Regions from separate parts of the Peribacillus sp. NPDC097895 genome, predicted to be linked through region 1. Evidence: predicted binding sites of a transcription regulator. Region 1 holds the regulator's gene; the other holds the start of a gene.

Region 1 (3,217 bases):
CAGGTACCCTTCCAGATGTACCTAAATCGGGTGTTTATAATGTAACGATTGATGTCATGGAAAGAAGTGTCAGTGGTGCTGAAAGGACCCGTACGCTGATTCGTTCTGTTTATATTGAAAAATAGTAAGAAGATGCCTTCTTTTTATTGAAGGCATCTCGGACCGCCCGCAGAAAGCGAGTGCCTGGAGGGGAAATCAGCGGTCAAATTCTCCCCACCAAAAAACTGTAGGCAAAATCCATTATTATCGAATATGTAGACAAAAGGAGTTCTATCTACCTGTTAAAACAAAGTTGATTGGAACGGAAGGTCCGAGACTCCCGCTTAGGGATACGCGTCCAAGGGAGACCCCGCAGGCACAAAGAGCGCCGAAAGCGAGTGCCAGAGATTAAATCTACGTTAAAATTTACAAACCTAAAAAACTGTAGACAAACTCAATTATTAATTAGTTTGTCTACAGTCGAAGAAATAAATCAAAATCGTGAAAACAGTGGAAAGAAGCCTTTACCACCAGAAATTCATCAAGATAGAAACCAAGGAGCTTAAAGAGATTTCAACGGAGCTTGAGAGGTTACTATTTGAAAGATGAACCAACAAAAAAGTTTGCCTATTCGTTTCTTACAGCAGCATACCGCAATATAAATTGCGTGTGGTCGATGGTATAGATACGATGTAGTAGCCTGTTATTTAATAGATGAATGAATTTCATCTCCGGCCATACACTAGATAGCTAATCTGTCTTTTCATTAGATGATCTATAGGACAAAATGCCAGTTTTGAGCGCAGCGTAATTGCCTATACTTGCATAGCCATAAAACCAGCCCATAAAAATTCCTGCAACCAAATGATTTCTATGGCTGATGAAAATGGAAATGAACAAGCCAAGAACTAATGCGATGGTAGGGATGAATTTTTTAGGAGTATGAAACAAAACCTTAATCAGTTGAGTAAGTATTATTATGGTAGGAATGGCTATCACTGCATCCCAAAAATTTGTATGGATGGTCGGGAAGTCCATAATTTCACCACCTTAAATTGGAAGATGTACAAAATTAACTTTCACCATTTATATAGGATTTATACCACAGTAATTTTTACGATAGAAGCCATTTAACAAAGAAAGGTAATCCGAGCAGTTTTAAAGATTTTCAACGGTCAACTTATAAAGCCATCAATCCAAGTAAAGTAATGGATTTGATGGCTTTTTCTGCGTTGGAGGACAAAATGGTTTAGGTGTCAACGGTACGCCAGTTTAACGATTCAGAATCGTTGAGGATAATCATATCGTCAAGATTCAGTCTCTGCGCATGCCGAAGCATTGGATTTTATGGAAGTACAGTTTTTTTAGCTTGATCACATGAACTTTATCTGGGTGCGTGAATTTATTCCTCTTTTTTAAAATTTAACTATAGGTTGCATTTACATAGGCTTCCACGCACCGAATGGCAATTGTTTACTTTCCTATTAGCAATAAAAGAAAAAAGGAAAATTGAAATAATCCTATTAAAATTCCCTTCTATTAAATAAAAGTAATCAAAACCTAGTCTTCCATATGCATAATGAGAGAGTTTGGGACATAAATTAAAACAAACAAAAAAAGCGCCTTTAGCGCTTTTAGTGTATTTGTCTATATAAGCCTATTACTTTTCCAAGTATCGAAACATCTCTTAAAATAATGGGTTCCATATTTGAGTTCTCAGGCTGAAGCCTTATGTAATCCGGTTCCTTAAAGAATCGTTTTACAGTGGCTTCATCATCTTCAGTCATAGCCACGACGATATCTCCGTTATTGGCACTGCTTTGTTGTTTCACGATGACATAATCCCCATCATGAATTCCTGCCTCGATCATACTCTCTCCCATGATTTCGAGCATGAATACATGGTCATCATGTGGAACCATGCTTTCGGGAAGCGGGAAGTATTCTTCTATGTTCTCAATGGCCGTAATCGGCATGCCTGCTGTTACTTTTCCAAGTAAAGGCACGTTCACAACATTCGTTTTCGGTATACTGTTGGCTTCTTCTAAATTCAGGATTTCAATGGCCCTCGGCTTGGTAGGATCACGTCTTATCAGTCCTTTGCTTTCCAGGCGGGATAAATGTCCGTGAACTGTTGAACTTGATGCAAGTCCCACTGCTTCGCCAATCTCCCTTACGGAAGGCGGATACCCTTTTTGGCGAACTTCTTCTTTAATGAAATCAAGAATATCTTGCTGCCGTTTTGATAGTTTAGTCATTTTTGCACCTCTTCTCCAATTTTCTTTGCTTCATTATATCATGGCCCCCATCTCTATACAAACATAAGTTCGAATTTTGTTGTTGACTGAAACAAACGTTCGTATTATAATTCGGATATAACATACGAACGAACATTCGCTTTGGAGGGATATTTATGAAAAATTTATACAAAAACTATATTTATACGATTCTATTAGCGGGATCTGTATTCATCTTTTCAATTTTATTCTCTTGTACATTAGACAACGATCAAAAAAAGGATTTCCTTTCTATAGAAGTAAGCGAAGGCGACACCTTATGGGGAATTGCCGAAGAATATGAAGAAGCTAATTTGACAAAAAAAGAATTCATTGGTTGGATAGAAGAGCATAATGGGGTCAGGGCGGATTCAATTAAACCTGGTCAAGTCATTGTCATACCTGTTAAAGGGGAAGAACTTGTTCAGAATTTGGCAAGCGAGCAGTAAGTAGCGAAGGTAGGGTATTATGAAGGCAGTAATCTATTGCAGGGTTAGCACAGAAAAAGAGTCACAGGAAACATCATTGGCAAGGCAGGAAGATGAATTGGTCAAATTGGCAGAGAAGCTGGATGTAGAAGTTGTTTCCATAATAAAAGAACAGGCTAGCGGTTATGAGTTAAACCGTGATGGCATTTTTGACATGCTTGAACTTTTTAAAACCAAAGAAGCTGAAGTTCTATTAATCCAAGACGAAACAAGGCTGGGGAGAGGGAATGCGAAAATTGCCCTTTTCCATGTCATTCTTAAAGAAGGCGTGAAAATTTATACGCTTTCACACGATGGGGAACTGGAGTTATCGGATTCAGATGCCATGGTCATCCAGATAGTCGGTATTGTCGAAGAATATCAAAGGAAATTACATAATTTGAAAATAAAACGCGGTATGTTAAGAGCCGTTGAAAAAGGATACCGCCCTCAAAAAAATCTTCATAATCAGAGGAATTCTACCGGAAGGGAACG
Region 2 (3,217 bases), 310 kb from region 1:
AAAAGATCGTATAGACGACAATGGAAATTAAGAGTGTTAACAGTATGTTGGTAATATTAAATGGAATCCAGCCAATCGTGAGTGCCAAGATGAGGTATAGGATTATGATGGTTAAAAAATGGAGAATCGTCTGCTGGGATAGTTTCAAATTCCTGTTTTCAAAGTATAAGGGACTGACTGTAAAAAACCAGCCACAAAGAGCGGAGCCGATGGAGTTTTTCAAAAATACTGGTCCATCTATCATTTCGAAGCCACCGAAAAGGATATATAAATTGGTGACTAAAACCGCAATAAAGCATCCAAAGAAAATACCGATAAAACTGCGGATTATAAATGTTTTCATTCTACTTTCCTCCTGTTCAATTTTAGAGCTTCTTTAATCGCAGGGACATAGGTACGAGACACATATTCTTTCTTTCCTGATTTGAAGTAAACGCAGAGTGTACCATTGAATAATGCTTCAAAACGGCTCAATTGATTCAAATTAGCGATAACAGATTTAGACAGACGGATAAATTTTTTAGAAGGGAGCATGGACTCGAGCTCATATAATTTCTCTTTTAAAATAAAGGAATCTTTTTCTGTTACGGCGATAATATGATCGTTTTCAGTATGAAAATAGTGGATGTCATCCGGTTTGAGAATATGTTGCATTTCTCCCTTTTTTCCAATCAGGAATTGTTGCTCCCTTCCATAGATGCAGTCAATTAGTTCCTGTATATTTTCATCCAACTCAGGACCTTCGATGGTAACTCTTGTTTCTTTAAATGCTTTGTCAATATTAAGAGAAAGTTTCAAATTTCAGACACCTCTTTTCACCTAAAATCCTCTCATTGACTTTCTAATTTATTGTATGATGAAATTCCTTTCAAGTCTCCATAATTCCAGTAAGTGGAAGAAAAATGAAGGGTAACTTGTGGAAAATAGTTGGTGACTTACACAAAAGGAATCCCATGATCCGTTTAACGAAAACAACAATTTGTTGAGGTAGTTATAAAGAAGGCCATAAAACCTTCAACTGTGAGAGAGGAATGGTTACTGTATTTTTTGTTGAGTATTATTCATTACTTTGTGAAGTATTGTACTTAAACTAACGGGTGCGCGTTAGTTCCAAAGGGCACGAAATGAGACCATTATATGAGTGGTCTCTTTCTTCTGAATACGTAACTCTTTCGTGACGATGTATGTACACACAATACCCGTGCAGATCATGGGGCTTTCCCTCGTTGTGCAATTTAAAACTTATTGGTAAATGATATTCCAACGCATAATGAATATTGTATTCAAATTCTTCAACCTGATATTCATCAAGGACAGGTTTTTTATTTAGGAAGTAATCAACCTCACCCAATTTACTATTTAATGCTTTATGTTCTGGCATAATCAATGCTGCTTCCCATTTAACGAGCCCTCTATCACGAATTGTACTCATCAGATAGATTCCTCCTTTACATTTATTATATACGAACAAGAGTTCTTATATAAGACAGAAAAAAATTACTTCCCCAAAGAGGTTCGGGCTTAAAGAACTTGACAAAAGCCAGCATTTCCTACTGGCTTTTCGATTGATTATCTAGAGTGGCTTCCTTTATTGTTCCAATCAATGAAAGGACAGAGCCAGTTGCTTGTATCCAACTACCCATTACTACTAATGTTTCTGATTGTTCATTGTTTTGTTCTATATAGTCTCCATAACTGTAGCCATTGTTTTTATTTTCATTTAATACACCTTTAGTGGTTAAAGAATTCTCATTATCGGCTTTTTGGTCTTTACCTTTTTCATCACTATTTCTTAATTCATTAATCCCTCCTATAGCTTGTAATGAGTTCCCTGTGACTTGTAATATGTTTCCTATTAAGTTTTCTGAGTGGCCTGGGAAAGGAGAAAGCTCAAGTCCATGGCCAACATTAATTGCCCCACCCAAAGCTTGTATCCAGTTGCCCGTTATGAATAATTTCTGATCTATTTCTTTATTGAAGTCAATAACCAACCCTGTAACTACGATAGAGTTTCCAATTGACTGAAATTCCTTTCCAACTGTTCTAAGGACATCCCCTTGTACGTCAGCTTGTAAAGCATTTCCCCCTGCCTGTAAAACGTTTCCCCACAAATTTAGGTCATTACGCAAATTACTTTTTATATAGTTCACTGGCGTAGAACCGAGTGCAGCTGAAATTGTTCCGACAGCTACGATCACCGAACCAAAGATTGATATAAATACGCTTCCCATTTCAACCGCCAACCTGTCAATAATTAAAGAATTTGTAGTTCTTTTTCATCCCTTTTTTGGTACTTAGGAAAAACCAGGATATTTTACAACATTCCATTTCTCCTTGCGTAGAGAATCGATCAATTCTGATCCAACATTTAAGTTGCTTTCAACTAATTCTTTAGGAGTCAGTGCCATCCATTGATTCAGCGACATATCTTCATAGCGGTTGCTTTTGAACATCGCTAAAAACCATAATGTTTCGGTACCTGTGTTTTGAATATAGTGTCCGGTTGCAAAGGGCACATACCCGACATCACCAGCTCTATAATCAAATGTACGAGCTTCACCGTTTCCAGTAAATACGGTCATTCTCCCTTGTCCGGTAAGGTAATACTGCCACTCGTCGTTATTAGGATGCCAATGAAGTTCTCTCATTGCACCCGGTTCAATCTCAACGAGTGCTGCTGCGATTGTTTTAGAAATGGGAAAGTTAGAAGAATCAACAATTCGTACACTACCACCAGGCGTTTTGATTGGTGTTTGTTTCAACAGTTCGTGCTTGAAGGTTAACGGGACTTCTCCATAGGGTGACTGGACATCTTGACTTTCCAGTGAACCTGGTACATCCCCCTGATAGATATATACCTGTTCTGAAGGAATGGAGTTAAAAGCACTCTCTGGTACTCCGAAATTGGCCGATAGAACATCTTTTGGAGTATGTGCAAACCAGTCGGAGATGGATAAGGTGGAAAGATCGGAAAAATTCCCGTCATCGAAGACGAGTAGAAATTCGCAATGTTCCAACCCTTGAATCGAATGTGGGATACCTGGGGGAAAGTACCAAAGATCGCCTGGGCCCACGTCGGCAATAAAATTTCGTCCTTGTTGGTCAACCGAGGTTATACGTGCCCGGCCCAATAGCATATAAGACCATTCAGCCTGTTTATGCCAATGGAGTTCACGTACTCCGCCTGCCGTTAAACTCATATTTACACCCGCAAGAG

What was found. The regulator LexA, encoded in region 1, represses DNA repair genes until DNA is damaged. The targets are predictions, from matches to a motif close to CGAACATATGTTCG.
Region 2: a site for LexA is predicted at 1,465-1,478, ahead of ACQKMH_RS19265 (YolD-like family protein). Genes of this name have one in related genera too.

Annotation. Positions count from the first base shown of each region.
Region 1 covers NZ_JBNNSH010000004.1:337,047-340,263, forward strand. Annotated here, with positions in the region: gene ACQKMH_RS20685 (esterase/lipase family protein) at 1-125, shown strand, start outside; gene ACQKMH_RS20690 (hypothetical protein) at 730-1,017, opposite strand; gene lexA (transcriptional repressor LexA) at 1,614-2,237, opposite strand; gene yneA (cell division suppressor protein YneA) at 2,393-2,704, shown strand; gene ACQKMH_RS20705 (YneB family resolvase-like protein) at 2,724-3,217, shown strand, end outside.
Region 2 covers NZ_JBNNSH010000004.1:29,887-33,103, reverse strand. Annotated here, with positions in the region: gene ACQKMH_RS19275 (DUF3021 domain-containing protein) at 1-343, opposite strand, end outside; gene ACQKMH_RS19270 (LytTR family DNA-binding domain-containing protein) at 340-798, opposite strand; gene ACQKMH_RS19265 (YolD-like family protein) at 1,091-1,432, opposite strand; gene ACQKMH_RS19260 (DUF6944 family repetitive protein) at 1,551-2,231, opposite strand; gene ACQKMH_RS19255 (oxalate decarboxylase family bicupin) at 2,295-3,217, opposite strand, start outside.